Regions from separate parts of the Acidovorax carolinensis genome, predicted to be linked through region 3. Evidence: predicted binding sites of a transcription regulator. Region 3 holds the regulator's gene; each other region holds the start of a gene.
What was found. Region 3 encodes FNR, which switches genes on or off when oxygen is low (the NO sensors DNR and NnrR bind a similar motif). Its sites were predicted from a motif close to TTGATNNNNATCAA; they were not measured.
Positions count from the first base shown of each region.

Region 1 (9,692 bases), 1.0 Mb from region 3:
CTGGACCGTGTCGGTTTCGCTGTCGGCGCTGGTGCTGGCGCTGGTGCTGGGCTCGGTCATTGGCACGCTGCGCACGCTGCAGGGCCGCCCCATGGTGGTGCGGCTGGGCAATGCCTGGGTGGAGCTGTTTCGCAACATTCCGCTGCTGGTGCAGATTTTCCTGTGGTACCACGTCGTGCCCACCATGTTCCCGGCCATGCAGGCCGTGCCGGGCTTTGTGCTGGTGGTGCTGGCGCTGGGTTTCTTTACGTCGGCGCGGATCGCCGAACAGGTGCGCTCGGGGATCCAGGCACTGCCGCGCGGTCAGCGCTACGCAGGCCTGGCCATGGGCTTCACCACGTTTCAGACCTACCGCTATGTGCTGCTGCCCATGGCATTTCGCATCATCATTCCGCCGCTGACCAGCGAGACGATGAACATCTTCAAGAATTCGTCCGTGGCGTTTGCCGTGTCGGTGGCCGAGCTGACCATGTTTGCCATGCAGGCGCAGGAAGAAACCTCCCGCGGCATCGAGGTCTACCTCGCCGTCACGGCGTGCTACATCGTCTCGGCATTTGCCATCAACCGCATCATGGCCTTCATCGAGAAGCGCGCGCGCGTTCCGGGCCTGATCGTGGCCGGCGGATCGGGAGGGCACTGACATGAACCTCAGTCTTGATTTTTCCTTCTACAACTGGGACCTGATCTCCAACTTCGTGCTCAAGGGGCTGTACTTCAGCCTCATGCTCACGGTGGTGGCCACCATTGGCGGCGTGATATTCGGCACGGTATTGGCGCTCATGCGCCTGTCGGGCAAGAAGTGGCTGGTTGTGCCCGCCACCATCTACGTCAACGGCATGCGCAGCATTCCGCTGGTCATGGTGATTCTGTGGTTCTTCCTGTTGGTGCCCGCCATCATCGGCCGGCCCATCGGTGCCGAGGTGTCCGCGGTGATCACCTTCATTGCCTTTGAAGCCGCCTATTTCAGTGAAATCATGCGTGCCGGCATCCAGTCGGTGCCGCGGGGGCAGGTGTATGCCGGCCAGGCGCTGGGCATGACCTACGGCCAGAACATGAAACTGGTGGTGCTGCCGCAGGCGTTTCGCAACATGCTGCCGGTGCTGCTGACGCAGACCATCATCCTGTTCCAGGACACCTCGCTGGTCTATGCCATTGGCGCCTACGACATGCTCAAGGGCTTTGAAGTGGCCGGCAAGAACTTTGGCCGGCCCATCGAGGCCTATCTGGCGGCAGCCGTGCTGTATTTCGTGATGTGCTACGCCTTGTCCTGGATGGTCAAGCGCCTGCACCAGAAGATCGCAATTATTCGATGACACCCCCTGAGTCGCTTCGCGCCTTCCCCCTCAAGGGGGACGACGCCGGTGGCCTGGCAAAGCCAGTTCCACGGCGTCCGCTGGCTTCGGCCGTGCCGATTTGACGGCCAGGGCCGTGAACAAGTGACACAAGAGCAGAGATTGGAGAAAGAAATGATCGAACTCAAAAACGTATCCAAATGGTATGGCCCCGTGCAGGTGCTGACCGATTGCTCCACCACCATCCAGAAAGGCGAGGTGGTGGTGGTGTGCGGTCCCTCGGGATCCGGCAAGTCCACGCTCATCAAGACCATCAATGCGCTGGAGCCCTTCCAGAAGGGCGAGATCTATGTGGATGGCGTTGCCGTGCACGACCCCAAGACCGATCTGCCCAAACTGCGCAGCCGCGTGGGCATGGTGTTCCAGCACTTCGAACTGTTCCCCCATCTGTCGGTGACGGACAACCTCACCATCGCGCAGATCAAGGTGCTGGGCCGCAGCGCGGACGACGCCAAGAAGCGCGGTCTCAAGATGCTGGAGCGCGTGGGCCTGATGGCGCACAAGGACAAGTTCCCGGGCCAGCTCTCGGGCGGCCAGCAGCAGCGCGTGGCCATTGCGCGCGCGTTGTCGATGGACCCCATCGTGATGCTGTTCGACGAGCCCACTTCGGCGCTCGACCCTGAAATGGTCGGCGAAGTGCTGGATGTGATGGTGGGCCTGGCCAACGAAGGCATGACCATGATGTGCGTGACCCACGAGATGGGTTTTGCCCGCAAGGTCAGCAACCGCGTGATCTTCATGGACGTGGGCGGCAAGATCCTGGAAGACTGTTCCAAGGACTCCTTCTTCGGTAACCCCGAGGCCCGCCAGCCACGCACCAAGGACTTCCTCAACAAGATCCTGCAGCACTGAGCGCATTACGCGGCCACTCAGCGGCAACAGAGCGGCACCTTTGGGTGCCGTCGGTGTTTTCAGCCAGTAAGATGCGCAGGGCCGGACTTCCCCGGCGCGGCCTGAATGCCCTGAACGAGATACTGAAAAATGAAACAACCCGTGGTCATCACCGCCGAGCTGACGCCCGAAAATGCCCAGGCCCTGGCCCGCTTCGTCAAAAACATCAGCCACGAGGCCATCCGGGCATGTTCCCGCGACGATGCGGAAACCTTCCTCGTGCGCGACGCCCTCGATTCGCTGCGCGAAGCACTGGATCTGGCCGGCTTCGACCCCGTGTAAATCCGCTTTTTCCGCCACCCGGGCAGGGCTGGCGGACACCCCCTGGCCGTGGAGTGATGGGACAATGGCGTCCATGACTGCCGCCCCAGACACCCTCACCATCACCCGCCCCGACGACTGGCACCTGCACGTTCGCGACGGCGAGCCCTTGCACACCGTCGTGCCGCACACCGCCGCCCAGTTCGGCCGCGCGATCATCATGCCCAACCTGCGCCCGCCTGTGACCACGGCCGAGCAGGCGCTGGCGTACAAGCAGCGCATCCTGGCCGCCGTGCCCGCCGGTGTGCAGTTCGAGCCGTTGATGACGCTGTACCTTACCGACAACCTGCCGCCCGAAGAAATCGCCGCTGCCCGGGCGGCCGGCGTGGTCGCCGCCAAGCTTTACCCGGCTGGTGCCACCACCAACAGCGATGCGGGCGTGACCGATCTGCGCAAGACCTACCCCACGCTGGAAGCCATGCAGAAGGCCGGCATGCTGCTGCTGGTGCATGGCGAGGTCACCAGCAGCGACATCGACCTGTTCGACCGCGAGGCTGTGTTCATTGAGCAGCAGCTCATGCCGTTGCGCCGCGACTTCCCCGAGCTCAAAATCGTCTTTGAGCACATCACCACCCAGGACGCGGCCGACTATGTGCGCGAGGCAGACCGGTTCACCGCCGCCACCATCACGGCGCACCACCTGCTGTACAACCGCAACGCCATCTTTACCGGTGGCATTCGCCCGCACTACTACTGCCTGCCCGTGCTCAAGCGCGAAACGCATCGCGTGGCCCTGGTGCAGGCCGCCACCAGCGGCAACGCCAAGTTCTTCCTGGGCACCGACAGCGCACCCCACCCCGCGCACCTCAAGGAGCATGCCACCGGCTGCGCAGGCTGCTACACGGCCCACGCCGCCATAGAGATGTATGCCGAGGCGTTTGACAACGCAGGTGCGCTCGACAAGCTTGAAGGCTTTGCCAGCTTTCACGGCCCCGACTTCTACAACCTGTCGCGCAACACCGGCACCATCACCCTGCGCCGCGAAAGCTGGACGCCACCGGACAGCTTTGCCTTCGGCGAGGCCGAGCTCAAGCCCTTGCGCGCGGGTGAAGCGCTGCCGTGGCGGCTGGTTTAGCAGCCGTTGATTGGGGAGCCGTCTGGTTGGCACCCTGGCGCGCCAATGGTGAACCAGTAGTGCAGCAGATTCTGGATGGCGAAGCGGTGCACAGCGCGCTCCAGGCAGCGCCGAGTGCGGTTGGAGCGCGCATTCGTTTTGTCCCCCAAACCGACCTGCCCGATGGCACCGCCTACGAACAGTTCATCTTCGACACCGGCCGCGTCCCCACGCGCGACAACCTGCACGACTTTTTCAATGGCCTCGTCTGGCTTCAGTTTCCGCTGACCAAGCGGCGGCTGAACCAGTTGCAGGCGCAGGCCATCGCGGCCGATGGCGTGCGGGCCGTGCGCGGGCCCTTGCGCGATGCGCTCACGGTGCTGGACGAAAACGGCGCCGTGCTCGACGCGCCAGCGCCGCTGTGGCAGGCGCTGGCGGCGCGGGACTGGCGGCGGCTGTTCGTGGATCTGCGGCCGCTGTGGCGTGAGGCCCGGCTGGTGCTGTTCGGCCATGCGCTGCTGGAAAAGCTGGTATTTCCGCGAAAACCCATTACAGCGCATGTGTATCAAGCGCAGGCAGCTATTGATTTGGTAGCATCGCTCGATGCCTGGCTGGCGCAGGAGCTGCAACCCGAGCGCCTGGTGGCCAAGCCGTTTGTGCCATTGCCGGTGCTGGGGATACCCGGCTGGTGGCCCGGAAACGAGAACTTTTCCTTCTATGATGACTCCCTCGTCTTTCGCAGCGCGCCCCGCAAAAGCAATCACACCATGGGTTCTGCAGCGCTGTGACGCCGGCTTGAAGGAGCGCGCAGCCACCCCCATGTGAGCCGCTCCATGACAATCCCCCGCATCCTTGTGGAGAACCCATGAAACGTATTTTTCTGTTCCTTTTGACCAACGTGGCCGTGGTGGCTGTGCTGGGCATTGTTGCCAGTCTGCTGGGCGTCAACCGCTATCTCACGGCCAATGGCCTGAACCTGGGCGCATTGCTGGGTTTTGCCTTTGTCATGGGGTTTGGCGGCGCCATCATCTCACTGCTGATCAGCAAGCCCATGGCCAAGTGGAGCGCGGGCGTGCAGATCATCGAGCAGCCGCGCAGCGCCGATGAGGCCTGGATTGTCGAGACCGTGCGCAAGTTTGCCGACAAGGCCGGCATCGGCATGCCCGAGGTCGGCATCTTCGAGGGCGATCCCAACGCCTTTGCCACGGGTGCGTTCAAGAATTCGGCGCTCGTGGCGGTGTCCACGGGCCTGCTGCAAGGCATGACGCGCGAGGAAGTGGAGGCCGTGATCGGCCACGAGGTGGCCCACATTGCCAACGGCGACATGGTCACCATGACGCTGATCCAGGGCGTGATGAACACCTTTGTGGTGTTCCTGTCGCGCGTGATCGGCTACGCGGTGGACAGTTTCCTGAACAAGAACAACGAAAACCGCTCGGGCCCCGGCATCGGCTACATGGTCACCACCGTGGTGCTCGACATCGTGCTGGGCTTTGTGGCGGCCATCATCGTGGCCTGGTTTTCGCGCCAGCGCGAATTCCGTGCCGACGCTGGCGCCACCCAGCTCATGGGCCGTCGCCAGCCCATGATCAACGCCCTGGCCCGCCTGGGGGGCATGCACCCCGCAGAGCTGCCAAAAAGCATGGCGGCCATGGGCATTGCCGGTGGCATTGGCAAGCTGTTCAGCACCCACCCGCCCATTGAAGAGCGCATTGCCGCTTTGCAGAACGCACAGCAGCAGGGCTGAATGCCGGGCCTTGCAGGCCCCCCAACAAAAACAAACCGCCGCAGGCTGCAAATCCTGCGGCGGTTTCTTTTTGGCTGGGCGTTCGAGGCCTGCAAGGCTGTCACATGCAGCCTGTAGGCCATTGACGGGGGCACACACTCCCCCCTTTTGCCAATGCCCCCGCAGCACTTGCGCCGCAGGGCATTGCTTACTTCACCATGAGTCCCATCCAGGGCCAGTAGGTCAGCGCAAATATCACCAGCAGCAACGTGCCCACCACCGTGATCATGAAACCGGTGCGCACAAAATCGTGCGCCTCGAAGGTGTCGGTGCCGTAGGCAATCATGTTCTGCGGCGCGTTCACCGGCAGGATGAAGCCGAAGCTGACCACGAACTGCAGGATCATCGTCATGCCCACCACGTTGATGCCCGGCGTCTCTACGGTGGTCAGCACGCTGATGATGATCGGAATCATGGTGGACGCCAGCGCCGTGGCACTGGCAAAGCCCAGGTGGATGACGATCAGAAAGCCCGACAGCAGCATCAGGATGACGAATGCGGAGGCCATCTGCAGGCCGAGGTTGGTGACGATGAGCTGTGCCAGCCAGCCGGCGGCCTTGGTCTGCAGCAACGCCGAGCCCACGCTGATGCCAACGGCAAACAGCACCACCGTGCCCCACGGAAAGCCCTTTTGCGATTGCTTCCAGTCCATCACGCCGAGGCGGGGAAACAGCATCAGCGCCACGGCCGCGATGGTGGTGGAGGTGGTGTCAAAGTTGTGCAGTACTTTTTCGGTGGACCAGAAACCCAGCAGCACCAGCACGATGGCCAGCAATTTCCACTGGTTCAAAGTCATGGGGCCCAGCTCCTGCAGCTGCTTGCGGATGGTTTCCTGACCCCCGGCAATCTCTTTCATTTCGGGCTTCATCATGCGGGTCATGATGAAGAACAGCGCCACCGTCATCAGCGCGGCAAAAGGCGCCGCGGCCACGAACCATTCACCCCAGGTGATCTGCGCGCCCAGCTGCTTTTCAATGAAGCCGACCGCCACCATGTTCTGCGCGGCGGCGGTCTTGATGCCCACGTTCCAGATGCTGGCCGTCTGCGCCGTGGTGATCACCAGCAGCGCTGCGAAGCGGCTTTTGCGGTCCACATTGAAGGCCAGCACAAAGCCCATCATGATGGGCATCAGGCAGGCCACGCGGGCGGTGGTGCTGGGCACGATGAACGACAGCAAGAAGCCCACGATCATGGCGCCAATCACGATGTGGTGCGTCTTGGCCCCCACCTTGGAGAGCACCGTGAGCGCGATGCGCCGGTCCAGCCCGGTGGCCGTCATGGCCGAGGCAATGAAGCACGCCGCCGCCACCAGGGCCACGGCACTGTTGGCGAAACCGGAGAGCGCCAGGCTGAGCGACGCCCCGGTGCCCATGGCCGTTGTGATGCCCGGCTTGGCGGCGCTGGGGGCGTAGGCCAGCAAAAAAACCATCAGCGCGGCAATGACCACGGCACTGACCGAATAGTCGAGTGCCTCGGTCATCCAGATGATCACGGCAAAGGCCAGAATGGCCAGCATGTAATGCCCGGCCAGCGGCAGGTCGGCGGGCGTGGGCAGCAGCAGTACCGCCACCATGGCCGCCAGCGCCGCCCACAGTCCAAAGCGTTTGATCAGCCCCGCAGGCGCGGGGGCGATGCGGGAAGTGGTGCAGCGAGCGGTGCGGTCATGGGAGTTTTCCTGTTGCAATGTCTAGGCAGCCTTGCCAACTACAGTGTGCCGCCCCGGTGCGATTGCGGGTTGACGGATGTCAAGAACATGCGGTGGCCCTGACTGCCTCGGCCTGGAGTTTCCTGTCTCTTCGTGACACTTTCGCTGTCACTGCGCCGTGCGACCCGGCGTTGGCCGTACCCCTTGCCAATCTGCCGTCGTCAGGCCGCAGCGCCCAGCAGGCTGCGTGCCACCGCTTCGCCCACCTTGATACCGTCCACGCCCGCCGAAAGAATGCCCCCGGCAAAGCCCGCCCCTTCGCCGGCCGGATACAGGCCGGGGGTGTTGGGGCTTTGCAGGTTGTCGCCGCGGTCGATACGCAGCGGTGCGGACGTGCGCGTCTCCACGCCAGTGAGCACGGCGTCGGGCATGTCGTAGCCCTTGATCTTGCGGCCGAACACCGGCAGGGCCTCGCGCATGGCTGCGATGGCATAGCCAGGCAATGCACCATGCAGATCACCCAGCGTCACGCCGGGTTGGTAGGAGGGCTGCACGCTGCCCAGTTCCTTGGAGGGCCGGCCTGCGATGAAATCGCCCACCAGCTGGCCGGGCGCGCTGTAATTGCTGCCGCCAAGCACATAGGCGCCCGATTCCAGCTGGCGTTGCAGCACGATGCCCGCCAGCGGGTGGTGCTGGCCGGCAGCCAGCGCCTCGACGCCGTGCGTGGCGCCCAGCGCGGCTTCGTAGGCCGCAGGGTCCCGCGGATAGTCGCGCGGATCGATGCCCACCACCATGCCGGCATTGGCATTGCGCTCGTTGCGCGAGTACTGGCTCATGCCGTTGGTGACCACGCGGCCCGGCTCGCTGGTGGCGGCCACCACGGTGCCGCCGGGGCACATGCAAAAGCTGTAAACAGCGCGGCCATTGGCGGCGTGGTGCACTAGCTTGTAGTCGGCGGCGCCCAGCAGCGGATGGCCCGCGTGGCGGCCCCAGCGTGCGCGATCGATCACGCCCTGCGGGTGCTCGATGCGAAAGCCGACCGAAAACGGCTTGGCCTCCATCTGCACGCCACGCTCGTACAGCATGGCAAAGGTGTCGCGCGAGCTGTGGCCCAGGGCCATCACCACATGGTCGGCACGCAGCTCGGTGGTGGCGCCCGTGGCCTGGTTCTGCACCTTCACGCCACGCACATGGCGGCCTTGCGGGCCGCTTTCCACGATCAGGTCGGTAACCCGCTGCCCAAAGCGGATCTCCCCACCCAGCGCAATGATCTGCTCGCGCAGGCTTTCCACCACCTTCACCAGCTTGAACGTGCCGATGTGCGGATGCGCCACGTACAAAATTTCTTCGGGCGCACCGGCCTTGACGAACTCGGCCATCACCTTGCGGCCCAGGTGGCGCGGGTCCTTGATCTGGCTGTAGAGCTTGCCGTCGCTGAACGTGCCGGCGCCGCCTTCGCCAAACTGCACATTGCTTTCGGGGTTGAGCTCGCGCTTGCGCCACAGGCCCCAGGTGTCCTGGGTGCGTTCGCGCACGTTCTTGCCGCGCTCCAGCACGATGGGCTTGAAACCCATCTGTGCCAGCACCAGCGCCGCGAAGATGCCGCAGGGGCCAAAGCCCACCACCACCGGACGCAGGGACAGTCCGGCCGGTGCCTGGCCCACGGGGTGCCAGGCCATGTCGGGGGTGGGCTGGATATGTGGATTGCCGGCGAATCTGTCGAGCAGGGCGGCTTCCTGCGTGGGATCGACGAGCGCGATGTCCACGATGTAAACCGCCAGCAGATCGGCCTTGCGTGCGTCAAAGCTGCGCTTGAAGACCTGCAGCGTGGCAATGCTGGCTGCATCGGCCAGGCCCAGCGCCTGCGCGGCGAGTGCGCGCAGGGCGGCTTCGGGCTGGGTGTCGGGGTCGGACGGCAGCGCGGACAGCGGCAGCCGGATTTCAGAAAGGCGGATCATGGTCTTGCGGCCCGTGGTTATCGGGCGAAATGCAAAGCAGGGATGCGGATTTTACCGGCCGCACCCTGCCCATCGCGTGCCGCCTTACCGGTACACCAGTACCGGAATCGTCGAATGCGCCAGCACCTTCTGCGTCTCGCTGCCCAGCAGTAGCGCGCTGACGCCCGACCGGCCGTGCGACGCCATGAAAATCAGGTCGCAGCCGTTGGCGTCTGCCGCTGCAATGATCAGCTCATAGGGCTTGCCGCCCACCCGCACCACGCGCTGGCAGCTGGCGCCGGCTTCCTGCACCACTTTTTCAGCCGCATCCAGGATTTCCGTGGCGGCTTCATCCAGGCGGGTCTGGAGGTCCTGGCTGAGGTGTGTGTTGCTCACGGCGCCCAGCCCGGCATAGACGGACGGCGCCTCGGGCTGGGCGTAGAACAGCGTAATGCGGGCACCAGTTTCCTGGGCATAGGCTGCGGCCCGCGCAACGCTGTTCATGGACAGCGCGGAGCCATCGGTGGGAACCAGAATGTGTTTGAACATGAATGTGCCTTTCCGGGGGATTCAGTGCCCACCGGCGCCGGGCTCGATGGTGCGCGTGGGTTTGGGGGCGATCCAGATGATGGCGGCGGCGATGAAGAACATCACGGCAATGCCGGTCATGACCTGGTTGGTCGACAGCATGCCGCTTTGCGACACG
Region 1 covers NZ_CP021361.1:581,597-591,288, forward strand. The annotation lists gene CBP34_RS02785 (amino acid ABC transporter permease) at 1-640, shown strand, start outside; gene CBP34_RS02790 (amino acid ABC transporter permease) at 642-1,313, shown strand; gene CBP34_RS02795 (amino acid ABC transporter ATP-binding protein) at 1,467-2,204, shown strand; gene CBP34_RS02800 (DUF7706 family protein) at 2,334-2,525, shown strand; gene pyrC (dihydroorotase) at 2,599-3,639, shown strand; gene CBP34_RS02810 (DUF3025 domain-containing protein) at 3,666-4,406, shown strand; gene htpX (protease HtpX) at 4,484-5,365, shown strand; gene CBP34_RS02820 (DASS family sodium-coupled anion symporter) at 5,553-7,037, opposite strand; gene CBP34_RS02825 (NAD(P)/FAD-dependent oxidoreductase) at 7,271-9,007, opposite strand; gene CBP34_RS02830 (universal stress protein) at 9,092-9,535, opposite strand; gene CBP34_RS02835 (DHA2 family efflux MFS transporter permease subunit) at 9,557-9,692, opposite strand, start outside.
Region 1: CBP34_RS02820 (DASS family sodium-coupled anion symporter) is a predicted target of FNR. The motif match lies at 7,140-7,153, and genes of this name have one in related genera.

Region 2 (9,692 bases), 2.0 Mb from region 3:
AGCTCGGCACTCGGCCCGCCAAAGTGCGGGCCGCCACGGCCGGAGCAGCTCACGTAGATGGCGCCCCGGATGGGCCGGGCCGGTGTGCTGCCGCCGGCAGCCCCACGCTACCAGGCGCCGGGCGCCGATCCCCCTGCGCTGCGCTGGCCAGCGGTGCCGGCTCCAGCGCTTCGGGCGACAGTTCTTCGCGGATTTCGGCGCAGATGCGCATCAGGTCGGCGCGGGCTGCAGCCACGTTGCGCTGGCAAAACGCCAGGTGCATGCCTGGCTCGACATGGTCGGCCAGCGCCACACCCCGGCGCGCGCCATCGAGACCCACGATATGGCGGACACGCGTGTCGGTACCAAAGTGGCCGGTGCGCTGCGCCCCCTGGGGCTGTTCGCCGGCATCCACCAGGCCCGCCAGCGTGGCCCGCACCTTGCGCAGCGCCGCCTGCGCATCGCCGTCCAGCGATACATCGAGCGTGGACAACAGCACGTCGAGCGCGGGTTCGCCATCGAGCTGCAGCACCACGTTCTCGTGCGCGGCGGTGACGGTGTGCAGGCGTCCCACCGGCTGGCATCCCTGCGTGACCCGTGACAGCAGCGCCACGCCGGGCCCAAATGCCACGCCCGACAGGCCACCGTCAAACACACCACCCGCCGCCCCGTGACCCGCGATGTTGCCATTGCCGCCCACGGCAAACTGCACGCTGGCACCGCGGCTGGCGCTGAGCCCGCCAAACAGGTAACCCGTGGTGGTGCGCGCGGCCATTTCCTCCAGTAGCTCCGCCAGTTCGGCGGTGTGGCCATCGGCGTGCACGAGTGCGGTGTAGGCCTCGAACCCACTGGCCGGGTTGCGCGGCAACGGTGCCACGCCCGAGAACACGCGGTACTGGTCGGCCGGGATGTCCAGCAGCATCAGCGACAGCGCGGGCTCGTCAAAATACTCGGCGTTGTTGGCCGATACGCCCACGCCCACGGTGCCGCTCCAGTCGGTCACTTCGGGCAGCTCGCCGCTCAGGTAGTCGAACAGCGCCTGCGCCTCGCCCGCGTAGTGGTCGGTGATGTAGAGCAGGCCCAGCGTGGGAGCGGACGCGTACTCGGGCAGCGCCATCTGGGCGCGCAACTGCGCCAGTACCAGAGCGGCGGCCATGCGCCATTGGGGGTGGGTGGCATGGCCGGTGGGAAATAGTTTCATGGTGTGATCTCACAGGCTGTGGCGGACGCAGGTTGCAGCACCGCCAGGCCAGACCCTCAGCCTGCTGGCTTGCGCGGTGCGCGGCGGACCGTGGCTTTCTTGGCGGCAGGCTTGGCCGCAGATTTGGTGGACGCCTTCTTGGCGGCAGGCTTTTTGGCAGCGGCTGTCTTGGCCGCGCCGGCGGCGGTGCGCTGAGCTCCCTGCACCGCCTGCATGCCCTTGGCGGCAAACTGGCTGGCCATGTCGGTAGCCGTCTTGATGGCCTCGGTGGCCATGGTCTTGGTGGTGTCGATGGCAGCGGTCTGCTTGGCGGCGTCTTTCAGCGCGTTGGCCGCGATCTGCTGGAACTGGCTGGTCAGCGCGCCCCACCATTGCATGGGGTCCACCACGCTGGCTTCGGGCGCCTTGGGGGCCTGGTCGCCGTCGGCCGCCGCGGGCTTGGCCGGTTCTGCGGGTTGCGGCGCAGCGGCAGCCGGCGCGGGGGTGGCTGGTGCGGTTGCCGCAGACCGGCCGGCAAAGCTTTCAGCCGCCTTGTCCAGGCTGCTCTTGACGGTGTCGGCCGCCTTGAGCTTGAAAGCGTTGGCCACGTCACCCATGCTGAAGTTCATGCCCTTGAGCGTGGCCAGCGTCATCTTCTGCACCTCCAGCGCCTGAACGGTGGCGGTCAGGGCGCGCGAGTTCTGCTCCAGCCAGAACTGCACGGCCTTGAGTTCGTCGATGCGCTTTTCCAGCTCTTCGACACTGAGGGTGGGCGCCACCCAGTTCGACAGGCTCGGCAACTGGGGAATGCTGCTGGAGGCCCCTTTGGCCAGGCTTTGCAGAAAGTCAAAGCCGGGGACGAATTTGCCGAAACCGAAGTTGGATGTGTCGCTCATGGCCGCTCCGCAAAAGGTGGATCACGCAGCTTACTCCAATGTCTTGCGTCCCGGGAAGCCCCCGGCGCTCAGTGTTTTTGCCCGTGCGCGGCGCCGTGGCCCATGTCTGCGGCCGCTGCGCCGGGCGCCTGCGTGCTCACCGGCAGTTGCAGCGGCAGCTGCGTTTCGGCGCCCTTGGCGTCCTGGAACACCAGGGTCAGGGGCACGCTAGAGCCCTTGGCCAGCGGCGCCTTCAGGTCCAGCAGCATGACGTGGTAGCCACCGGGCTTGAGCTCCACGGTCTTGCCGGCGGGCAGGTCAAGCCCCGGCACGGCGCGCATCTTCATGATGTCGCCTTCCATCTTCATCTCATGCACTTCGGCCACGCCTGCGGCGGGCGACTCGACGCGCACCAGGCGCGCGCCCTCCTTGGCCGTGAGGCGCATGAAGGCGCCCGTGGCCTTCTGGCCTTGCACGCTGGCGCGCGCCCAGGCGCCCTCCACCGCCACGGGGGCGGTGGCCTGGGCATGGGCCTGTCCGGCAAGCAGGGCAAGGGCGAAGAGTGCGGAACGGGTGATGCGGTGCAGTGTCATGGAGTTCTCCTGGGGTTAAAAAATGAACAAGTGAGGGATCAATGCGCGTGGCCGCCGGCCGCTGGCATCAGCTCCAGCACGGGTGCGGGAAATTTCAGGTCGTCCGGCTTGCGGCTGGCGCCAGGCAGCTCGGCCCAGTCCACCCGGCCTTGCTCGCAGACCTGCGCCACCGGCCAGTAGAGGACACCGGCCTGCGCGGGCAGGCGCGCCTGCAGCACAAATTCATCGTAAGGGGCGTTGGGCAGCGCATCGGCCGGGGTGTTGGCCGTCCAGCGGATGCGGCGCACTTCGTCGGTGATGCGCTTGCCGTGGTCGGTGCGCGGCGCGGCGAGCGCCTCGCGCTCGATGGCGATGGTCCACCCGGCCTTGGGCATGGGCTTGGCGCCCTGCACGCCGGACGGCAGGGTCACGGCGATCTCGCGCGTGGGCGACTCGCCACAGCCGTGGCCTACGCGGAACGTGGCCTTGTAGCCACTGCCCGCGTTGGCCACCTGGTACTCCAGCGTGACGTGGGCGTTTGCAGTATTAAACAGGCCGGTAGCGCTTGTCAATAAAGCGCAAACAGCTATTGTTTTGATAGTTTTCATGGCGATGTGGGGTGGTTGGTTGCCAGGTCAGGGGGCCCACTTCAGCTCGGCCATGTAGGTTCGCTGTGGGTAGGGGTGGAAATTCCAGAACTGGTAGTTGTTGAGGTTGTCGATGCCCACCGCCGCGCTGACCTGCTTGCTGATCTGGTAGCGCACGCGCACATCGGTGGTGAAGTAGCGGCTGGCGCCCTGGTAGGCAAAGCCATTGGGGTCGCTGTTGTCCAGCGTGCTGTACTGCTTGCCGCTGTAGCGCGCGCCCAGGGTGTAGGACCATGTGGCATCGGGCCGGTAGGTGGCCACGGCGCTGGCGCGCCACTCGGGGACGCGCGGCTGCCATCGGCCCACGCTGGCAGGGAACTTGTCGTTCGTCGTGATCCTGGAATGGGTCCAGGTCAGGCTGCTGCCCAGCTCCAGCCCGCGCACAAAGACGTTGGCGGCCAGGTAGGCCAGCTCGATGCCATGGGTGCGGATGGCGTCCACGTTCTGCACGTTGGTGACGTTGGGCGTGACGAGCACATTGGTCTGCGAATACAGCGCGTCCTTGGTGCGTTCGAAAAACGCAGTCAGGCGCAGCAGCCCATTGCCCATGTCCCGCTCGGCCGTCAGTTCGGTGGTCCAGCTCTTTTCGGGTTTCAGGTTCGGGTCGTTGTTGATGAGCGTGCCGCTGCCGCTGATGCCGCCCTGGTACAGCTCGGCCACGGTGGGCATGCGCACCGCGCGGCCGGTGGAGGCCTTGAGCACCCACAGTTCGCTGGCCTGGTAGGCCACGGCGGCCTTGGGCGAGAGGTAGGTTTCGTTGCGCTCGGGGTGGCTCAGCGTGGTGGTGGCGTTGCCGGTCTGGCCGTTGCTGGCGCTCCAGCGCTCGGCGCGGGCGCCGAGCGCGGCTTTCCACTTTGGCGCGAACTTCCAGGTGTCTTGCGCCCACAGGCCCAGTAGTTGTGTGTCGCCCTTGAAGGCCTGGTTGCGCGCTCCCGCCGCGCCGTTGATCCAGTTACTGGTGGCGTTCTCCACCGTGCGCAGCTGGTAGCTGTCGCGCTGCAGGCCAAAGTCCACGATGTGCGCGCCATTCACCCCATCCGGCCGCCAGGTGCCTTTGGCGGCCAGCGTGTTCCAGCCCGTGCCTTTGCTGTTGACTATGCGGCCCGCGTCGCCACTCAAAGCGGCGGGCATCGCCACCGTGGCGGCACGCAGGGTGTCGGTCTGGTAGTCGTACAGGCTGGCGGCCACCTCCCAGTCGAACACACCTAGTGTGTGGCTCTTGACCGAGAGCCCGTGCATGAAATGCGTGAGGTTCTCGTTGGACCCATTGAAATCGGTGGGCGCCAGAGCAAACGAGCGGCCGTTGATGTTCACCGTGCCGCCGTAGACCGCATTGCCATGGGCATCGCGCAGGTAGCTGGCGGGGCGCCCCTCGGATGCGTTGTGCCACCAGCCCAAGGTGTAGGCCGCGCGCAAGGTGGGCGAAAAGTCGTAAGCGAGCTTGGCCTTGATGTGGTCTTGCTGCGTGTGGTACTGCGTGGCCGTGCCCAACAGGTACCAGGGCTGGTTGCTGCGGTTGTTGCCCGGCACCGCGCCCGTGACTGGCGTGCCAGCGTTGCCCACGGTGCCGGCGGACACCAGGCGCGTGGGGAAAGTGAGCGGCTGGCCTTCGCTGTAGGTCTTATTGAAGTTGAGGAACCACGACAAGTCACCCTGCTTGTTGCCCACGGATGCACTCACCTGCTTGCCCCCGTAGGTGGCGTTGGTGTCGTACAGGTCAAACGGCTGGTGCTGGACGCTGACCTGCCCATGGGCTTCAAACTTGGTCGGCATGCGCGTGACGTAGTCCACCACTGCGCCCACCGAGTTGCCCGCGTACGCGGCCGAAAACGGGCCGTAGAGCACATCCACGCGCTCGATCTCTTCGGGCGTGACCAGCATCCAGCGCGGCGCGTTGGTGGGGCCGTTGCCCAGGTAGTTGCTCAGCAAAATGCCATCGGCAAACACCATGGAGCGCGCCGGGTTGCCCGTGCCCGAGGCGCGCGTGGACAACACGGCGTGGTTGTAGTCGCCGATGTAGCGCTTGCGCACCAGCAGGCTGGGCAGGTATTTGAGGGCGTCTTCGCTGTCGGTGGCGTTGATCGCATGCTCGATCTGCTCGCGCGTAACACCCTCGATGGTGGTGGGGATCTGCGTGGGCAGCGAGGTGGGCTGGCCGCCGCTGATGGTGACCACGCCCAACTCCTTGACGGGGGCGTTGGCGATGTCGGCGGTCTGGGCGTACGCGGAAACACCCGTGCAGAGTGCGAGGGGAAAGGCACTGGCCACGGCCAGCGCCCTGCGGCTTTTGCGCATGGGAACTCCTGAATTTCAAGCCAGAAAGGCCACTAGCGCTTATCCACAAAGCGCCAACAGCTATCAAACAAATAGCGAATTCAGGAGAATGCAGGCGGCCCGCGCGGTGGCAGCGGAGCGGCGGTGCGCGCAGCAATGTGCGCGGCAGGAATGGGGCGCAGGGCATGCGCAAGGGGGTGGACCACAGGCAGCTGGGCCAGCGACACGGGAGGCGGAGCGCCCACCTGCGCGCAAAGCGGGCAGTCCAGCGTGTGGCTGGGCATTTCCTTGGCGCCATCGTCGGTCTTGACCACCAGCTTGATGGCGCCCGAGCCCGAGCAGATCAGCTCCATGGCCTGCGGGTTGACCAGGGGCGACGCCACTGCCACGCCGATGGACAACACAAACCACGCCAGCACGAGGCGGGCAAGCCAGCGAAAGTGGCGAAGGGTTTGCATGGCGGTCGGCATGAAGGCGCTGATTGTAGGCCGCCATCCCGCCATGCCCTTGACCACCGTCATCTGCGCGACGGTGCTTTGCCCTGGCACCCTCTTACGATGTGCACTTTGCCAGCCCACAACAACGGAGACATCCCCATGCTGACACTCTGCGGCTTTTCAGCCAGCAACTACTACAACAAGGTCAAGCTCGCCCTGCTCGAAAAAGGCCTGCCTTTCACCGAAGAAACGGCCTGGGTGGGCGAGACCGACCCCAGCGCCACGCCGCTCGGAAAGGTGCCCTACCTGCGCACGCCCCAGGGCACGCTGTGCGAGTCGGCGGTGATGGTTGACTACATCGAAGCCGCCCATCCCCTGCCACCCTTGCTGCCAGCCGACCCGTTTGCCGCCGCCAAGGTGCGCGAGCTGATCACCTTTCTGGAACTGCACCTGGAGCTGGTGGCGCGCAACCTGTACCCCCAGGCCTTCTTTGGCGGCACGGTGAGCGAATCGACCCGCGAGAAGGTGGGCACGCAGCTGGAGAAGAACATCGCCGCCTTCGGTCAGCTGGCCCAATTCAGCCCCTATGTGGCGGGCGACAGCTTCACCCTGGCCGACTGCGCCGCCATCGTGCACCTGCCGCTCATCAGTTCGGCCACCAAAATCATTTATGGCCGCGACTTCCTGGCCAACCTGCCGGTGCGCGAGTACCTCACGCGCATGGGCGAGCGCCCCCATGTGCAGCGCGTGAACGCAGACCGCAAGGCCAGCACCGCCGAAATGCTGGCGCGCCGACCCAAGCGCTGAACGGGCGGCGTTCTGCCAAAGGGCCCATCGGAACCAAAGCCAGGGGCGGCCGGCAGGTACGGCCGCGCCACCACTCTTTGACTTTGGTCAACGCAGGGCCAACCCCTCGGGCGCAACATGAAAGTGTTCAATCAGCCCCAAGGAAACATCGCATGGACATGACCCAAGCCGCCCCCTTCCGCCAGCAACTGCTCGCACAGAAATCCGCACTGCTGGAACAGTTGGCCGAGCAGCGCGGTGGCGTCATCGGCCGGGCCGAGGCGGCCGCAGACCATTTTGGCCAGCCGGAAGATCCGCGCGCCCAACTGGCCACCGAACGCGAGCTGGAGTTTGCGCTGGACGAGCGTGAAACAGCCCATCTCGCCGCCGTCGACGCAGCTCTGGCACGCATTGAGGCCGGCACCTATGGCGAGTGCACGGACTGCGGCACCCACATTGCCGCAGCCCGGCTGCACGCCACCCCCGAGGCTGCGCGCTGCGTGCACTGCCAGGAAAAGGCCGAGCAACACCGCCGGGTGGCCTGAGCGATCTTTGTTTTTCCATATTTTCAACCCCAAGAAAGCCTTCTGATGAGCACTTTTCACGCCGTTGTCTGGTTGGACCAGTCTGAAGCCCACGTAGTGATGTTCGACCGCGAACATACCGAAGCCCAGCGCATCAAATCCCGCAGCCACCACAAGCACCAGGGCAAGGCAGAAGACCTGGGCCCGTTCTTTACCGATATCGCACAGGCGCTGTCGAACACGCGCGAAGTGCTGCTGGCAGGCCCGGCCTGGTGCGCAACCAGTTCCGCGACTGGTGCGCCAAGCACCATGCCGCCGTGGCCGACGCAGTGGTGGACTCGGTGGCCGCAGACCACCCCACGGACGCACAGCTGGTGGCGATGGCACGCCAGTACTTCAAGAAGTTTGACAACATGGCGGCCGATCCATCCATGGCCTGACCGCTGCGGGCTCCCATCGGCCTGCCCAGGCGGGGCCCTTGGCTGCTATCCTTTGTGGCATGCGCAGCCTCTTTCACCTCGCCTTTCACGTCACCGACCTGGATGCCGCCCGCCGCTTCTATGGCGGCGTGCTGGGATGCCAAGAAGGCCGAAGCACCGACACCTGGGTGGACTTCGACTTCTTCGGCCACCAGATCTCCTTGCACCTGGGCACGCCGTTTGCCAGTGCCCGCACCGGGCATGTGGGCGACCACCTGGTGCCCATGCCGCATTTCGGCGCCATTCTGGAGTTACCCGACTGGCAGGCGCTGGCTGCGCGCCTCAAGGCTGCGGGCACCGCCTTTGTGCTCGAGCCCCAGGTGCGCTTTGAAGGCCAGCCCGGCGAGCAGTGGACGATGTTCTTTCATGACCCGAGCGGCAACCCGATAGAGATCAAGGGCTTTCGCTCGCTGGACACGGTGTACGCGGCGTGAGCTACACCTTTGCGTCCGCCACCATCCTGCTGCTGCTGATCACCGATCCGCTGGGCAACATCCCCATCTTTGCCAACGCCCTGCGCGGCGTGGCGCCCGAGCGCCGGGCGCGGGTGATCCTGCGCGAGGTGCTGATCGCCTTTGCGCTGCTGTTGGTATTTCTGTTCTTTGGCGCGCAGTTTTTGCAGGTGATGAACCTGAGCGATCTGTCGCTGCAGATAGCGGGTGCGGTCGTGTTGTTTCTGATCGCGCTGCGCATGATCTTTCCGCCCGACTCCGGGCCTCAGACCGAACTGCCGGGTGAGCCGCTGATCGTGCCCCTGGCCATCCCCGCGCTGGCGGGCCCCTCGGCCATGGCCACCGTGATGCTGCTGGTTGCCCAGGCGCCCGAGCGGCGACTGGAATGGGTGGCCGCACTGTGCGTGACCATGGCGGTGTGCGCCGTGGTGCTGCTGCTGGCCGAACGCATCCAGCGCCTGGTAGGCGAGCGCGTGGTGATGGCTTTTGAGCGCCTGATGGGGCTGATCCTGGTTGCCATCTCGGTGGAGATGCTGATCCGCGGCATCAAGCAGCTCGCCCGGCAGTTGTAGGCCACACGCCCTGGGGCCGGCCTCTGGGCTTTCAGCCGGCAGGCGGCGACCAGGTCGCCGCACACAGTTTCATTTGCGGGCCAGGGCCGGCATGGCACCCAACGCAAAGACCGAATTGGGCACGCCAGCACGTGCCATCAGCGGCGCAGGACGGCGCGCCAGTTTTGCCCGCGCCACCACCGGCGACTCGACCCGCACGCCCGTGCCTGCTGCTCGGCCACGAGATCGCGCAGCGTAACGGACTGGAGGTATTCCAGCACCCGCGCATTGAACGCCGTCCAGAGCGATCCGGTCATGGACACCATCTGCGACGATACGTGCGCGGCTGGCGCGGCCTCCTCGCCAGGCTTGTGGTTTTCTACCGCCACCACGATGTCGGCTACAGACACCTGCTCGGGCTTGTGGGCCAGGGCATAACCGCCCCCGGGGCCGCGTGTGCTGTCAACCAGCCCGGCCCGCTTGAGGGCGCTGAAAAGCTGTTCGAGATAAGACAGCGATGTGCCCTGGCGAGCGCTGATCGTGGAAAGCGCAACGGGGCCTGTGTTCTGGCGCATTGCCAGATCGGTCATCGCAGAAACGGCCAGTTGGCCTCTGGTGGTAATTCGCATCTTCACTCCTTGTGAACATTGATACCTCCGAGCCCCGGAAAATCCCTGAGAGCTCGGTCCATCAAGCCAATGTAGCGGATCAAACACTTCGCGTATATTCGTTTTATTATTAAAAACATTGCGGTTTTTTCGAACCGTTGCGTACCCTCCGATGAACTTCAAGCATCTCAAATACTTCTGGACGGTGGCCAAGGCCGGCGGGATAGTACGCGCAGGCGAGCAGCTGCACACCACGCCCCAGACCCTGTCAGGACAAATCAAGCAGCTGGAGCAATGGCTGGGGCACGACCTCTTTCGCAAGCGCGGC
Region 2 covers NZ_CP021361.1:3,703,384-3,713,075, forward strand. The annotation lists partial or broken gene CBP34_RS17400 (FIST signal transduction protein) at 1-1,180, opposite strand, end outside; gene CBP34_RS17405 (PhaM family polyhydroxyalkanoate granule multifunctional regulatory protein) at 1,237-2,055, opposite strand; gene CBP34_RS17410 (copper chaperone PCu(A)C) at 2,124-2,627, opposite strand; gene CBP34_RS17415 (YcnI family copper-binding membrane protein) at 2,666-3,214, opposite strand; gene CBP34_RS17420 (TonB-dependent receptor) at 3,242-5,548, opposite strand; gene CBP34_RS17425 (DUF2946 family protein) at 5,629-5,985, opposite strand; gene CBP34_RS17430 (glutathione S-transferase) at 6,124-6,771, shown strand; gene CBP34_RS17435 (TraR/DksA family transcriptional regulator) at 6,924-7,295, shown strand; gene CBP34_RS20160 (hypothetical protein) at 7,547-7,714, shown strand; gene CBP34_RS17445 (VOC family protein) at 7,774-8,187, shown strand; gene CBP34_RS17450 (MarC family protein) at 8,184-8,777, shown strand; gene CBP34_RS17455 (Rrf2 family transcriptional regulator) at 8,915-9,385, opposite strand; gene nhaR (transcriptional activator NhaR) at 9,537-9,692, shown strand, end outside.
Region 2: CBP34_RS17435 (TraR/DksA family transcriptional regulator) is a predicted target of FNR. The motif match lies at 6,849-6,862, and genes of this name have one in related genera.

Region 3 (9,692 bases):
CTGCCACGCCCCCGATCCTTGACACGGTACATGGCTGTATCAGCCTGCTTGATGAGGTCGTCGAGAGTGGCCCCGTCCTGCGGATACAACGCCATGCCGATGCTGCACTGGATGGAGAACCCCATGCCATCGAGCAAATAGGGGCTGAGCATGTCATCCAGGATCCTGCGCGCCACGCTTTCCGCCACAACGGCGTCGGCCCCATGCAGGTAGATCACAAACTCATCGCCACCGAGGCGGCAGAGCATGTCCGTCTGTCGCAGACAGGCCTGCAGACGCTCGGCGACCAACTGCAATACCCGATCCCCAAAAGGATGACCGAGAGAGTCATTGATGATCTTGAACCGGTCGAGGTCCAGGAAAAGGATGGCAAAACCCGTGTCGCTGGCACGAGCGCCCTGGATTGCGGTATCCACGCGCTGAGACAGCAGCAGCCGGTTGGGCAGACCGGTCAGAACATCGCTGTACGCGAGCTCTTCAATGCGTTTTTGGGCAGCATGCTGCAACGTAAGGTCTCGCATGAAGCCAATGCTTTGCACCAGTCGGCCTTCGTCATCGCGCAGGGCCACCCAGGAAAGTTGCACGGCGCAGTAGGCGCCGTTGTCGCGGGGCAGCCAGAGCTCACCCTCCCAGTAGCCGTCGCTATTCCAACCCGCCAGTACCTGCTCCATGAACGAGGAATCCGACCCGTTACCGAAAAGGGACGCCGCCATACACCCCACGAAAGCGTCTGCACAGGGGCCTACCAATCGCTCGCAACCGGGGTTCATGCGCATCAAATGGTGCCGGCTGTCTGCGATGAAAATCGCATCCAGGCTGGAATCGAAAACCCGTGCAGCCAGGCGCAAGCTGGCCTGCATCTCGGCTTGGCGGGTGATATCCCTGAACGAATACACGCGCCCCACGGGGCGGCCCTGGTGAAGTTGGGGCACAACGCGACGCTCCACCGTCATGCCACCGTGCAACTGCAGGATGTCGGCGGTCTCCAGCAGCGGCTCACGCTCGATGGCAATCAGGCGTTCCTGGTAGTCCTGGCGATCCACCACTCTTGAGGCCATATGGTCATGCACCGCAGTGTCGTTGCGCTGCACCAGGAGGTCGCGGGGAATGCTCCAGATTTGCGCCAACCGCTGGTTGAAGGCGCGCACACGCCCGTCAAGACCGCACACCAGCATGCCGTCCGCAGCGGAGTCGAGGGTGGCGCGCAATTCCGAAAGCAGGGTCTCCAACTCCTGTTCTGTGGCCTCCTGGCTACTGCGATCGAGCATCGTCAGCATGAGAACCGCATGACCAGTGCATTGGTCCACACAGCTCACACTGCGATCGACTGGCACCAGCAAGCCATCTGGCCGCAACACACTGGTATGCGAGCGAATGCCCTCCAAAAGGGTGGCAAGGGGCCCAGCCCAGAATGCGTGATCCTCGGGCGTTGCCGCCAGGCATGTCACCGGCTTGCCCACCATGTCAACTGCGGACCTGCCGGCCAGTTGCTCGGCCGCCCTGTTCGCCTGCAGGATAAGTAAGCTGTTGCCATCCACAAGCCACACCGCCTCCAGCAGGCCGTCCAGCCAAGACTGCGGTGGCAACTGGCTCACGCTTGCGCCTCGTCAGGACCGGGATCCACCGCGCGCTCAAAAAAATAGCAGATCCGCTGACGGGGCGAAAGGTAGTCGAGGGAATCGCGCGGCAACTGGGCAGGTTTCAGGCTGCGACGTATGCCCAGTTCAGGCATCGCCTCCAGGTCCAGCACCGGTGCCTCATCCTTGGGAACCCGGGAATCGTGAACGATCACTTTGGGCCGAAGCGGCCTGGACGAGTTGACCGACACCACGATGGCGTAGCGGTCGTTGACAAGCTGGACCACCGATCCCGGCGGATACACGCCCATCATGCGGATGAAGGCGCCGAGCACCACCGGATCAAAGCGGGATTTGAGCTGGGCAAACATCACCGACAGGGCTTCGTGGGGCGTCAAGGCATCCACACCTGCCGCGGGATTGCACATCCGGTCGTAGTGGTTGACCAAGGCCAAAATCTGGCCCGGACGTCCCATGTCCTCGCCCACAAGATGCAAGGGAAATCCGCTGCCGTCTGCCATTTCATGGTGCTGCGCAATCGCTGTCAAGACCGAATCAGACAAGCCCATCAATTGCGCGAAGGTGACTGACTGCCCTACATGGGACTCATAACGCTGCCGTTCGGCCGGCATGAAGCCGGCGGTCGGCACGTTGAGCTTGCCCAGATCGTGCAGCAGCGCAGCGATACCGAGTTCGTGCAGTTCAGGGCTTTTCATGCCCAGCGCCTTGCCCAGCAAGAGGCTGATGACCATCACGTTGACCGGATGCAGTGCGCTGCTCTCGCCCACGCCCTCTGACAGGAGACGGATCACGGAGTCGCCGTTCGCGAGCAACTCCCTCAGGCAATCCGACACCACCGCCTCGCACTGGGTGCGAGCCAAGCCGGGCTGCTCTGCGACCGCACGCTCCACCGCCTGGTATTGCCGGGTGGCTTCGCCGAAGCGCTGGTTGCACGCGGCCAGCACCCGGTTCTGCAGCTGCAGGTGGGCACGGTTCTGGTCCGCGATGGAATCCTCGTCAGCAGAAACCACGGTCACTGCGTCTGCGCCCAATTCCGCAGCAAGGGTGTCGGGCGCGTCGCCGGGGACCGCATCCGGCGCAAACAGTTCAGGATCGCTTTTTTTGGGGAAGTAACGCACCTCTTTGAGACCCAGCTCCCTGAGGGTGGCGATCTGGTCTGCGGACACGATGCGAAAGCTGCTCACCGGGAACGGGTGACGCATCCAGCCCAAATCGAGCTGAACGTACATGCCGACACGAAGCTGGCTGATATCAATGAGGAGCGAAGAATTCACGACACAGGGGGCGAAACATGGTGATATGAATTCCACCAACAGTTACAGCAATTATCGCCATTTCGCCATCCAGCGCGCGCTTCGCAGCCAAAAAGCTGCAGCGTCGGGCAACTCTGCGACACAGAACCGTCAAAAGTACCTGAGGCTGCTGCCCAGAGCTACCCGCTCGAGCCCGGAGACTATCGACTACCGGCACCAGAGCGAGGGCTTATAGACCAGGTCCATCCACAAAGCCCAGCCTGCCACCCCCACCAACAATGCGCCCGCCAGCCGCGTTCCCCAATTGACCCGCGCGGCATTGAGGTGTGAACGCAACTTGCCCCACACCCAAGGGCCGCCCACCAGCCACAGGCCACTGCCCACACCAAACAGCGCCATGGTGGCAGCGCCCTGAAGCGCGCCCCCACTGAGCGCTGCAACCAGTAACGCAGAGTAAAGCAATCCGCAGGGCATGAGCGCCCAAAGCGCTCCCGCCACCATCAGCCCGCCCGGTGCACGGACAAGGGGTTGCACACGGCGCCAGGCCGTGCGACCGGCCTGCTCCACCCAGGCAGGCTGGCGCGCCTGCACCATCATCATCAACCCCCAGGCCATGACCGCGACATGCATCAGGGTCCATACCGGACTCAGGGCCATGGTTTGCTGCGTCAGCCAAGCCAGACTGTCCATGGCTAACGCCGCAAGGGCGCCCGCCCCGGCATAGCCCGACAGCCGCCCGACGTGGAACGCAAGCAACCGGCGCGGCACCCCACCCTGGGGACGCCACAGTACCGGCCGAGAGGTGGTGTTGCTGGCATCACCTGTGGTCGAACAGGTCGTCGCTTGACCCACGAGCGCACCGCAAGGTGCAGAGCACATGGCCAAGCAATGAGGCCCACCGGCGAGCCCCATGAGCAAGGCCGTTACGGCGAGGGGCGCAAGCATGAAACCTGATACTCCGTTGGAATGGTCACCCTAGATGATGCGCGAAAACCTCGCCCGATTGCGGTCAGCCTGCAGATAGCGGTCAAACACCATCGCGATGCCGCGCACAAAAAACCAGCCCATGGAGGTCACCTTGACGCCCTCGGCACTCAACACGACAAGCCCTTGCTCGGCCATGGTCTCCAACTGCTCCAGTTCGGGAGCGAAATACTTCCGAAAATCAATGAGCCACGCCTGATCGAGGGGTTCAAACTGCAATTCGCCCTGGCACATGAGCGCCATGATGACAGCCCTGCGCACCAGATCGTCACGGTTCAGGGCCAATCCTCGCACCACGGGCAAGCGCCCCTGGTCCAGGTGGTCGTAGTACTCCTCCAGCGACTTGGCGTTCTGACTGTAGGTGGCACCCACCCTGCCGATGGCTGACACGCCCAGGCCAATGAGATCGCAATCGGGCTGGGTGCTGTAGCCCTGAAAGTTGCGATGCAGTCGCCCCTGCCGTTTGGCAACAGCCAAAGCATCGGTGGGCAGGGCAAAGTGGTCCATGCCCACATAGACATACCCGCGTCCATGAATGCGTCCAGCGAGCGCGACAGCATGGTCACCTTGGCAGACGCTGCAGGCAACTCAGTCGATATGATGCGCCGCTGCGGCTTGAAACGATCGGGTAGATGGGCATAGGCGTACAAGGCAATCCGGTCGGGGCGCAATTGCACCACCTGTGCCAATGTACGGTCAAACGACTCGGGCGTCTGGCGTGGCAGCCCGTAGATCAGGTCCACGTTGACGGACTCAAAGCCCAGGGCGCGGGATGCCTCCACCAGCGCAAACACCTGATCTGCCGGCTGGATACGGTGCACCGCCTTCTGCACCTCGGTATCGAAATCCTGCACGCCGAAGCTCAGCCGGTTGAAACCCAGCTCAGCCAGCACTGCCAAGCGATCGGCAGTGACTGTGCGGGGATCGACCTCAATGGAGTATTCGCCGCCCGGAGCAAGCGAGAAGCTGCGACGCAGCGTTGCCATGAGCTGCCGCAGGCCGTCATCCGACAGAAAGGTTGGCGTGCCCCCGCCCAAGTGAAGCTGACTGACTACCTGCCCGGTGCCACAGTGGGCCGTGTACAGATCAATTTCGCGGCTCAGATAGCGCAAATACACATCGGCACGGTCATGGTGCTTGGTGATGATCTTGTTGCAAGCGCAGTAGTAACACAGCGATTCGCAAAACGGAATGTGGACGTACAGGGACAGCGGCAGCGCCATGGCCGTGGTACCCACCCGGCGCTGCGAGAGCGCCAGCACATAGTCCTCTTGCCCAAACGCCTCCACAAACCGATCTGCGGTGGGATAGGAGGTATAACGAGGTCCTGGCACGTCAAAACGGCGCAGAAGTTCTGGTGAAACAGCGGTCATGGGAAAATATCCTTGCGTGCATTGATACTGTGCCGTACCCTTCGACCGACGTCCTTGACTTTAATCAAGAACATGAAGGGACGCAGCGGTGACAATTTGATTCATATCAGCCGCCGGGCGCGCAGCGCGGGACAATTGCGTCCCAACAGATATCAGCCAATTATCCCGGCCCAACCAGGTTCCAGTGTCCATGAATCCGCAAACCATCAAAGTCGCCTGTTCCAACTGCAACCTGCGAGAACTGTGCATGCCCGTAGGTTTGAACGAACAGCAGTTGCAACGCATTGACGACATCGTGGCCGTGCGACGAAAGATCAAGCGTGGCGGTACCCTCTTTCGCAATGGAGAGTCATTCACTTCTCTCTATGCCATTCGCACAGGATTTTTCAAGACCTGCGTCGCCACGGAAGATGGGCGTGACCAGGTCACGGGTTTTCAGATGGCCGGTGAGATTATTGGGCTCGACGGCATCGTCAACGATCACCATACCTGCGACGCCATCGCCCTCGAAGACGCCGAAGTGTGCGTCATGCCCTTTGATCGCATCGAAGAACTGTCGCGCGAAGTCAACGCCCTGCAGCACCATGTTCACAAGATCATGAGCCGCGAAATCGTTCGCGAGCACGGTGTAATGCTTTTGCTCGGCAGCATGCGCGCCGAAGAGCGTCTTGCGGCGTTCCTTCTCAATCTGGTGCAACGCCTGCACGCCCGTGGGTTCTCGCAATCCGAACTGGTATTGCGGATGACGCGGGAAGAAATTGGCAGTTACCTGGGACTCAAACTGGAAACCGTGAGCCGCACGTTCTCGAAATTTGTGGAAGAAGGCACCGTGGAAGTGAAACAGCGCCATGTCCGCATTCTGGATACCGAGGCCCTCAAGCGCATCGTTAACAATCAGCAGGCCTGCCACTGATCGTCATACAGAAATGTGCCTCTTAGGGGCACGATGAAGCCTTGTGACAATCATCCGGGCGTGCCTGCGGGGCCACAGGGCAGCGGTTGAGTTCAAAGGGTGACATAGACAGCAGGGTCGTCAGCGCGCTGGCAACCATGGTAATGATCCAGAAAACAAAGAACGCAAGGGTATAAACGCCCTGGCGCGACAGCGTCAACGGCTGACCAAACCAATGCAGATCCTGCGGATCCACCATGGCGAAAACCAGCATTTCCAGAACGCCTGCTACCAAAAAGGCAGGCCATGCAATCCACATCAGGCGTTGCGTCCACATTGTGTTGTCTCCTAAGGTTTTGCTGAGGGGATTTGCCTACACCAGGCTAGCATCAAAGCTCAGCGAGGTTGATCCCCAGCAGGTGTCGCCGCGTGGTTACGGGCCTTGACTGCGGGAGCCAAACTTTTTTCAGGCTGCGCGAGCGTCTGGTTGATCTCAATTCCCTTGCGGTAATAGTCTTCCTCTACGACGGGGTCAGGCCGACTGACAGCCAGCCACAGCGTGACAAAGCCGGCGATCACCACAATGACCGGCCCGGCAATCACCAGCCAGACATGACCAAATCTCCACCAGGGCTGCGATTTAGGAGTAACAACGGGGCTGGATGACATAAAAATTTCTCAGCTTGTCAGCAATACAGTTCGCAAGACGCCCTGGAGCCATTAAGCGACCTTCACCTAACGTGGCACCAGGAAAATGGATTTCTCGGTAACTTTGCCACCGCTTTCCGGTGCCGAAATATCGAAATGAATCGTGTGAGAGCCCGGAGCGGCCGATCCATAGGGTATCTGGAGCCGCACAGCCACCCAGCGGGATTCTGCGGCACCAATTTCAATCTCCCGCTCCGATGCCACTTCAAGGCCATCGAGCCCGCTCGCTGCAATGCGATAGCGCTGCGCAGCCTCTGTGGCATTCATGATCTGCAACCGATACACGTTTTCGAGCTTACCGCCCGCAACAATGCGGGACAAGGCAGCACGGTCACGCACTATATCGACCTTCAAGGGGGTGCGTGTTGCCAGGCTGGCCAACATGCCCACACACAAGGCAATCAGAACCGCGGTGTAGATGAGCACGCGAGGACGCAAGACATGTCGCAAAATTTGCGACTGACTCCAGCGATGCAGGACACCATTTTGGGTCGAATAACGGATCAACCCCCTGGGGTAATGCATCTTGTCCATCACGGTGTTGCATGCATCCACACAAAGACCGCAGCCGATGCATTCATACTGCAGGCCCTTGCGGATGTCGATGCCCACGGGACAAACCTGAACACACAAGGTGCAATCGATGCAATCGCCCAAGCCCTTGGCCTTGTAGTCCACGGTCTTGACTCGTGGACCACGCGGCTCGCCACGGGCTTCGTCGTAGGTGACGATGAGCGTGTCCCGATCGAACATTGCGCTCTGGAAACGGGCGTAGGGACACATGTATTTGCACACCTGTTCCCGCATGAAGCCGGCATTGCCGTAGGTGGCGAATCCGTAGAAAAACACCCAGAAAATCTGCCAGCCGCCGGAAAAAGCCAACAGCTCAGGACCCAGCTCCCGAATCGGCACAAAATAACCGACAAAGGTAAAACCGGTCCAAAGTGCCACTGCCACCCACACGGCCTGCTTCAAGAACTTCTTGCGGATCTTTTCAAACGTCCAGGGGCTCGCATCCAGTCGCAGACGCGCACTGCGATCACCCTCGATCTTGTGCTCTATCCACATGAAAATCTCGGTATAGACCGTCTGTGGACACGCAAACCCGCACCACAACCGACCGGCAACCGCAGTGAACAGAAACAGCGAGAGCGCCGAGATAATCAGCAACCCCGTCAGGTAGATGAAATCCTGCGGATACAGAACCAATCCGAAAATATAAAACCGGCGGGCACCCAGATCAAACAGCACCATCTGGCGCTGGCCCCACTCAAGCCACGGCAACCCATAAAAAACGAGCTGCGTAAGAAACACCATGACCCAGCGCCAGCGCGCAAAGTACCCGCTGATCGACCGCGGATAAATCTTCTTTTGCGCTTCGTAGAGGGAAACGAATTCACCCTCTGCCGATGGCTCGGGTGTGGCCGCCGCAATGGGGATGACCTTGCGCGGAGGCCTGTCAGATGATGTCATGGTGCAGGCGGTGGAGGCAGAAAAACGAACACTTCAGAGGGCGACCCCAGCGGGATGCGGCAGGGTCGCCCCGATTTCAGCGGGCTGCTACGGGCTTGTTGGACAAGCCCCATACATACGATGCCAACACGCCGATCTGCGCGTCGGTCAACTTGTCGGCTTGCGCAGGCATCTGGTTCACCTTGCCATTGTTGATCATGGCGGTAATGGCCGCTTCGCCCCAACCGTGCAACCAGATGTCGTCCGTGAGGTTGGGCGCGCCCAGCGCCTGGTTGCCCTTGCCGTCCATGCCGTGGCAGGCGGCGCATGAGACGAACTTGGACTTGCCCAGCGATGCCCGCAAAGAATCATGCGGACTGCCCGACAGGCTCAGCACGTAATGCGACAGATTGCGCACATCTTCCGGCGAACCCACTGCGGCAGCCATGGGAGGCATGTTGCCGATGCGCCCCTTTTCCAGCGTTTCGCGGATTTTCTCGGGGGTGCCGCCATGCAGCCAGTCGGTGTCTGCCAGGTTGGGGAATCCCTTGCTGCCGCGCGCATCCGAACCGTGGCACTGGGCGCAGTTGTTCATGAACAGGCGCTCGCCAATGGCATGGGCTTGCGGGTCGACCGCGACGTCTTCCGGCTTCATCGACGCGAAGCGTGCATACAGTGGTTCGATTTCCGTCTTGGCCTTGGCCATTTCGGCCTCGTATTCACCCTTTTGCGTCCAGTTCAACTTGCCCGTGAAGGTGCCAAGACCGGGGTAGGCAGCCAGATAGCCCAGACCGAAGATGATGGTGATGACGAACAGCCACACCCACCAGCGCGGCAGGGGGTTGTTCATTTCGACCAGGTCCTCGTCCCAAACGTGGCCGGTGGTGTTGTCGGATGTGGCCATCACCTTCTTGCGGCCTGCCATCCAAAGCAGGATGCCGCAGGCGATGATGCCGACCAGGGTCAGCGTGGTCACAAAGACCGACCAGAAATTGCTGGTGAAGTCACTCATGGGGTGTTCTCGTTCTGGTAAAGGTCAATCTTGCTCGAAAGGCAGCCGGGCTGCCTCATCAAACCGGGACTTGTTGCGGCCCCTGTAGGCCCAAACCCAGATGCCAATAAAGCAGGCCATCGATGCCAAAGTGGCGACGATGCGCATGGTCGTGATGTCCATGGCAAATCTCCTTTATTTGAGCGCGCGGCCCATGACTTGAAGGTACGCAACCAGGGCATCCAGCTCGGTCTTGCCCTTGACGTCGGCGGCAGACGCTGCGATCTGCTCGTCGGTGTAAGGTACGCCGACAGTCCGCAAAGCCTTCATGCGTGGAGCCACATCCGCCGGATCAATGGCGTTCTTCTCGAGCCACGGATACGCGGGCATATTGGACTCTGGCACCACGTCACGCGGATTGTTCAAATGGATGCGATGCCA
Region 3 covers NZ_CP021361.1:1,599,983-1,609,674, reverse strand. The annotation lists gene CBP34_RS07585 (sensor domain-containing protein) at 1-1,595, opposite strand, end outside; gene CBP34_RS07580 (HD-GYP domain-containing protein) at 1,592-2,872, opposite strand; gene CBP34_RS07575 (sulfite exporter TauE/SafE family protein) at 3,059-3,796, opposite strand; partial or broken gene hemN (oxygen-independent coproporphyrinogen III oxidase) at 3,827-5,208, opposite strand; gene fnr (fumarate/nitrate reduction transcriptional regulator Fnr) at 5,399-6,121, shown strand; gene CBP34_RS07560 (hypothetical protein) at 6,144-6,437, opposite strand; gene CBP34_RS07555 (FixH family protein) at 6,497-6,769, opposite strand; gene ccoG (cytochrome c oxidase accessory protein CcoG) at 6,836-8,281, opposite strand; gene ccoP (cytochrome-c oxidase, cbb3-type subunit III) at 8,358-9,272, opposite strand; gene CBP34_RS07540 (cbb3-type cytochrome oxidase subunit 3) at 9,297-9,434, opposite strand; gene ccoO (cytochrome-c oxidase, cbb3-type subunit II) at 9,447-9,692, opposite strand, start outside.